Regions from separate parts of the Bradyrhizobium sp. CB3481 genome, predicted to be linked through region 1. Evidence: predicted binding sites of a transcription regulator. Region 1 holds the regulator's gene; the other holds the start of a gene.
What was found. The regulator LexA, encoded in region 1, represses DNA repair genes until DNA is damaged. The targets are predictions, from matches to a motif close to TGTTCNNNNTGTGTTCNG.
Positions count from the first base shown of each region.

Region 2: the regulator LexA is predicted to act here: its motif matches at 1,934-1,951, upstream of QA643_RS06225 (ribonuclease T2).

Region 1 covers NZ_CP121647.1:3,952,879-3,956,285, forward strand. Annotated here, with positions in the region: gene QA643_RS19175 (ComEC/Rec2 family competence protein) at 1-211, shown strand, start outside; gene QA643_RS19180 (hypothetical protein) at 219-446, opposite strand; gene QA643_RS19185 (hypothetical protein) at 533-955, opposite strand; gene lexA (transcriptional repressor LexA) at 1,214-1,915, opposite strand; gene glp (gephyrin-like molybdotransferase Glp) at 2,117-3,328, opposite strand; gene QA643_RS19200 (HAD family phosphatase) at 3,341-3,407, opposite strand, start outside.
Region 2 covers NZ_CP121647.1:1,301,875-1,305,281, forward strand. Annotated here, with positions in the region: gene rlmJ (23S rRNA (adenine(2030)-N(6))-methyltransferase RlmJ) at 112-972, opposite strand; gene QA643_RS06225 (ribonuclease T2) at 1,211-1,891, opposite strand; gene QA643_RS06230 (hypothetical protein) at 2,014-2,475, opposite strand; gene QA643_RS06235 (hypothetical protein) at 2,643-2,972, shown strand; gene QA643_RS06240 (DUF3617 family protein) at 3,077-3,407, shown strand, end outside.

The sequences.
Region 1 (3,407 bases):
CGGGCGATTGCGGCGCCAGGGCGCGATGGCGCTCCGGCGAAGCCGGGAGGGGCTTGCTGTCGAGGCGGTCAAGCCGCGCGGCATCGATCGGCCCTGGTCGCCAGCCGCAGCCGAGGACGGCGAGGCGGGCGCCGCGGTGCTGGCGCCACGCGTGCCGGCGCGTGCCGTCGATGCGACGCCGGCGGAGGCAGACCTTCAGGCGGAGGAATAGACGACGTTCAGTGCCCGTCGTGCGGAGGGCTTACCGGTATCTCGAACGCGCCGAGGTGAAATTCCTCCGGTGCGTCGGGGTCCGACGGCAGGTTGACCAGTGTGAACGAGGCGTCAGGGAATTGCTGCCAGATCGCGAGATCGTCGGCCGTGACCGTGAGCCAGCCATAGCGGAACATGTAGCGTCCCGGCTCGGTGACGCGTCCGGCTCTTTGCCATGTAACCTTGTTGACCACCGACTGCCCCTCGGCGCCGATTTTCCAGGCAATATAATATCACGTGATCCGCCGATTTGAACCGGCGGATCACGTGCGCGCGGCGTTTAGCCGGTCACGATGGAAGCGGCCGGAGGCGCTTCGACGGCCTTCGGGGCACGCTCGCCGCCGGTCTGGACCACCGGCAATTGCAGCACGGTCGCCCGCTGGCCTTCGCAAAGCTGCGTCACCAGCACGTGACTGCCATCGGGAAATTCGATCGCGTCATGGTGACGGTCGGCCACTTCGGGCTCGATCTGATTGAACTTGCCGACCCGCCACTCGGTGGTTCGCGTCCAGATCCAGCGGTTATCGTATCTGACGTCCTCGGCGAACGCCAGTTCGGTGCCGGGAAGCATGCAGACCGCCACTGCAGGCTCACGCTCTGACGCAAAGCCGCGGGTCGATGTACCGCGGAAGGTCGTGGTAACGAGCGTCTCGCCGACCCGGGCAGGGCGCGTCGCCACGGCGTGCAGGCTATAGTCACACATCGGATGGCTCCCTCGTTAGAGATAGCTGACCCGTGTCTGGAAGGAGGCACAGGCCTCTATCACAGTGGACTTTATCGTAGTGAAATTGGCAGAAGCATTTTCTTGGTTCTGGGCAATTCTGCGACGGGCCTACTGCGACCAAATCACAAGCGCGCTAGCGCGGCTTTTGTTCCTTCACGCAGCAAAAAACCCCGGCCGAAGGCCGGGGCTGGTATTGTCGCCGCGATGTACGCAAACCGACAGATCAATATTGAAAGATCAGTATTTGCGGTACAGCCCGATCAGCTTGCCCTGAATGCGGACCCGGTTGGGCGGCAGGATGCGGACTTCATAGGCGGCGTTGGCCGGCTCGAGCGCTATCGAGGCGCCGCGGCGGCGGAAGCGTTTTAGCGTCGCTTCCTCCTCGTCGATCAGCGCCACCACGATGTCGCCGGTGTCGGCGGTCTCATTGCGCTGGATCAGCGCCATGTCGCCATCGAGAATGCCGGCATCCACCATGGAATCGCCGCGCACTTCGAGCGCGTAATGTTCGCCGGAGCCGAGCATGTCAGGCGGCACGCTGATGGTGTGGCTGCGGGTCTGCAGCGCCTCGATCGGCGTACCGGCGGCGATCCGGCCCATGACGGGTACGGCGACCGGGCGATTGCCGTCGTCCTCGGCGACAGGCGGGGTCGAGGCGCGCTTGCCGAGCGTGCCTTCGATAACGCTCGGCGTGAAGCCACGGCGTCCGTTGCCGGCGGCGGCGAGCTCGGGCAGCTTGATGACTTCGATGGCGCGGGCGCGGTTGGGCAGGCGGCGGATGAAGCCACGCTCCTCCAGCGCCGTAATCAGCCGGTGGATTCCGGATTTCGAGCGTAGGTCGAGCGCATCCTTCATCTCGTCGAAGGAGGGCGGCACGCCGGCCTCTTTCAGCCGTTCATTGATGAAACGCAGAAGTTCGTACTGTTTGCGCGTAAGCATCGCGAGCAATCCCCCGGTTTGGCATCGTCCTTCGGTCTCGAATTTCAGGGCCCAGATCGCGGGAGTCCCCAAACTCCCAACCATAGACACTAGCACTCGAAACAAATCATGAACGGACACTATATGTTCGATATGTGTTCCGCAACCACTTAATTTCAGGTGAACGCATTGCGACAGCGGCCCGAAGCGCCATCTAGGGCGTCACTCCGGCAGGCGTAAGAGCTCGCAACGCGACCCCTTCACGGCAGCCGGCGCGAATGGCGGACGTATCACAAGTGCCCGTGCCGCAGCGAGATTCCCGAGCAGCGAGGAGTCCTGGTGGGTGACCGGCACGGCGGTCAGCGTGCCATCCTCGCGCTCTTCGAGACGGGCGCGGAGATAATCTTCGCGCTGGTCGTTGGCGGCAAGGTCGCGGCCCAAAACGGCGCTTTCCCTGACGTGATGGACGTGGTCGCGGCCCGATAATGCGCGAATCAGCGGCACCAGGAACAGGAAGCCGCAGACATAGGAGGAGACGGGATTGCCGGGCAGGCCGATCACCCGCATTGCGCCGAGCCTGCCATGCATCATCGGCTTGCCCGGCCGCATCGCGATCCGCCAAAAAGCCATCGTCGTCCCTTCGGCCTCGAGCGATCGCTTGACGAGGTCGTGGTCGCCGACCGAGGCGCCGCCCATGGTGATCAGGACGTCCGCTCCTGCCTCGCTAGCGCGGCGGATGCCTGCCGTGGTGGCCTCGACGGTGTCGGCGGCGACCCCGAGATCGATGACCTCGGCGCCCTCGTCCTCGGCCAGCGCCCGCAACGCATAACCGTTGGAATAGACGATCTGGCCGGGTCCGGGCGTCGTACCCGGCATCACCAGTTCGTCGCCGGTGGCGAGCATCGCGATTTTCGGTCGGCGGTGCACGGCGACTTGCGGATAGTTCATGCCGGCGGCGAGCGACAGGTCGCGGTCGGTGAGGCGGCGCCCACGCTTCAGCAGCACGTCACCCTCGCGGAAATCGACGCCGGCAGCGCGGATATGCCGCCCCGGGGCGGCGGCTTCGGTGATGGTGATATGATCGCCGTCGACCGCCGTGTCTTCCTGGATGATGACGGCGTCGGCCCCGTCAGGGATCACGCCGCCGGTGAATATCCGCACCGCTTCGCCTTGGCCGACCTTCCGTTCGAACGGGCGGCCGGCAGCGACCTCGCCGATCACTTTCAGCCGGGCGGAGAGATCGGCGGCGTCAGCGGCGCGCACCGCATAGCCGTCCATCGCCGACATCGCCTCAGGCGGCTGGGTCCGCCGTGCCGCGACGTCGCGCGCCAGCACGCGATGATGGGCGGCTTCGAGCGCGACCATTTCCTCGGGTAGCGGATCGGCGCCACTGAGGATCGCGGATAAGGCATCGGCAACCGGCATCAAGGCCACGGGCAGACCTCCTTATATTCCAAGTGCGGTCAATGCCCTTGCCACGTCATCCGTCGATGTCACGTGGATGGCAGAAAGG
Region 2 (3,407 bases), 2.7 Mb from region 1:
ACTCCGCCGCAACCATTCGCGGAAGCGGAACGTAAAGCCAGTCCCAATGGCCTGAGCATAATACGGTTTTGTTCCAGTTGCCTACGGCGATTCGCAATATTCACCGCCTCGTCAGGGCTTGGGTACCTCCAGCCTGAAGCGGCCGGCGCCGCCCTGGCCGAGCGGTTTTTCGAGTTCGGGTAGAATTGTCTTCAATTCACCCGCGAGTGTCCACGGCGGATTGACGATCAGGAGGCCGGTGGAGGCGAGGGGGCCGCCGGCCTCTTGGGGCGCGACGCTGAATTCGAGCCGCAGGCATTTTCCAGCCGGCCGGCTCGCCGCGGCGGCGCCCGCGACGGCGTGCGCCAAGGTGTCGGTGATGCGCCGGCTCTTCACCGGATACCAGATCAGGTAGCTGCCGGTCGGCCATTTCGCATAGGCCTCGGCGAATGTGCCGGCCAGCCGTTCGAATTCGTCTTTTTGTTCGAACGCGGGATCGATCAGCACCAGCCCGCGCCGTTCGTTGGGCGGCACGAAAGCCGGCAATGCCGTCCAGCCGTCGAGATCGACCACCCGCGCCTGACTGTCGCGGCGCAGCGCATCGATCAGTTGCTTGCGGGCGCCCGGCTCGATTTCGCAGGCGGTAAGGCGGTCCTGCGGCCGCAGCAGCGCCCGAGCAATCAGGGGCGAGCCGGGATAGGCCTCGAGCTTGCCCGGTGTGTTGAAGGCCCTGACGATATCGAGATAGGGGCCGACCAGCGGCAGCACGCTGTCCGAAAACCGCGCCTGCATCATCCGGGCGATGCCGGTCAGCCATTCGCCGCCGCGGCGCGCCTCTTCACCCGTGAGATCGTAGCGCCCGGCGCCGGCATGGGTATCGATGACGCGAAATGCGGCCGGCTTTTCCTGCAGATAGGTCAGCATGCGCACCAGCACGATGTGCTTGATGACATCGGCAAAGCCGCCGGCGTGAAAGGCGTGTCGGTAGTTCATGGCAGTGGCGACCAATCGGAAAAAACTTAACCCGTCTTCTACCCGTCGCCGGCAGCCTTGTCCTCTCTGTCAACGCAAACGCGATCGTGGCACCGATGAAGCTGGAACGCGCTTCGCAGAGGTAGATCCCGGCCATCCACGTGTCTTGCAGATGACGATAAAGGCGTGAATGGCCGGGAACGCAGACGAGTTGTCTGCGCAAAGAAGCCGCCATGCGCCGGCATGGCGAAAGGGATAACTAACCGCCTCGCACCGGCGGCATCACGACCTCGTCACGCCGGCAGGCGCGGCGGTCGATTTCCTCGCAGGTGTGGAATTGCATGTCCTTGCTCAGGCAGATCCGCACCTCGCTGAGGCGCCGGCTCGAGCAGGTCACCGAAATCGCCGCAGGGCTAAGGCCCGGGTTGATCTTGATGAAGGCGGCCTCGAGATCGCCGGGGGCGATGGTCTTCTCTTCGGATAGTTGCAGGAATTCCTCGGGGATCTTCACCGCCGCGCGCGCTTTGCGGATGTTTTCGAAGTACCCGCGTGCGCCAAGGCCTGAACAGGTGCCGTGCTTGTCCCACTCGTTGAAGATCAGGCCGGGTGCCGGCATCAGGTCCAGCATCGAGGTCATGATGTTGCGGTCGAGCCGCGGCGCGGGCCGCTGGCAATATTCCGGAAAGCCGCGCTCATATTGCGGCCAGAGGCCATGGACCACGAAGGAATACGGGCGGCTGCACTGGACCTGCGAGCGCCCGCTATTGCCGCGCTCGGCCGCCGCCTCACAGAACGAGGGCGACCAGGAAAGAGCCAGGACGTAAAAATCGAACTCACCCGGCGTGTTCTGCCGGCTATCCTGGGCGGCCGCCATCCCGACCGAGACGACGACGAGCGCCAATGAAATCAGAAATCGTGAAATGATACCGGATCGGTGCATCGGGCGCCCCTCTACTCGACTACCGGGAGCCTAGCAGGGAACCGGAACATTTCAAGAACAAAATTTGGGAATTCGTCCGCTCGCTCCGCAAGCGGAGCCGTTCAAAGGTGGCGAACCAGCAATCAGGGTCGGGCGGCGCGGCAGCCGGGGCCGTAGGCCCAGTTGCGGTCGAGACCGGTCACGCACCATTCGACACCCTGGCCATAGCCGGCAAAGCCGCCGTCCTCGATGATCGAGTAGTGCACGGTGCGCATCTTGCCGTCGCTCAGCATCACGTCGCCGCTGCAATAACGGCGCGGAACGTTGTCGGACTGCCAGGGCCGGAATGCGGTCTCATGGATCCGGCCGAAGCCGGTGATGACAAGCGCCGAATTCCAGAACTTGCCTTCCTTCTCGCGAAATTGCGTCGCGATGGTCGGCAGCGCCCGCTCGCATTCGGCGACCCGGCCCTCATAGTCCGGCCCGAACAGGCCGAAATTCAGCTGCAGCGGATTGGCGGCCTGTGCAGCATGGCTGGAAACAAAGAGGGCAAGCGCCGCCGTGATCGGGCCGAGAGCTCGCAAGGATGTGAACAGGTTGCGCATGGGAATCCGTCGCTAAAGCCAACGCACGGGACGGTGCCGCGAAGGCCTGACAAGGTCAAGTGCAGCGAGGCAACACCTGACGGCCAAGTCCGCCCCGTGCTCCAACCCATTCTTTTCACGGCCATCGGCGCACACTATGGTGGGCTTCGAGCGAAATGGAGTCTGCGATGCGAAGAATTCTGGCCGCGAGCCTGATTGCCATGGGTGGGGTCTTGGGCGGAGTCTTGGGCGGAATGCTGGCCAGCGCGCCGGCGCAGGCGCAGTGGATCGATATCGACACGGTGCCGCCGATGAAGGGCAACGACACCGGCGGCATCATCGCCTATTCGCTCGCGACGCAGGCCGATGCCCGCCAGCTCGCCGTCGACCACTGCGCCCGCTACGGCAAGGTGGTGAAATTCCTCGGCGTGCAGCCCAATTACGGCGGCTACGTTTCCTTTGCTTGCCGCTGGGTGCCCTATGGCGCCGCCGAGCGGCCGCTGCGCACGCTCTACTGAGCTCGGCCCGCCAGCTTTCCCCGGCCGGACATGTTTTCGCCACGCAAAGCGTGTGTTCACTTTCGCGCGCACGATAGCGTTGAAGACTTCAGGGGAATACACGCATGAGACGATTCCTTGTTGCGGCTGGTTCGGCCGCTATTTTGCTTGCCCTAGCGCCAATGGGCGCCGGTGCGGTGGAGCTGCCGGTACGCAAAGCCGGCCTGTGGGAGATGAAGGTGCTGAGCGGCGGATCTGTGCCGGAGATGACCATGCAGCAGTGCACTGACGAGACCACCGACAAGGACATGAGCACCGCCATGTCGCCGGTGGCCAAGGACATCTGCTCCAAGCAGGACATCCAGAAGACGGCGACCGGCTATGTCACCGATTCCGTTTGCGGCGTCGCCGGGGTGACGGTGAAGTCGCACGCCGAGATCACCGGCGACTTCAATT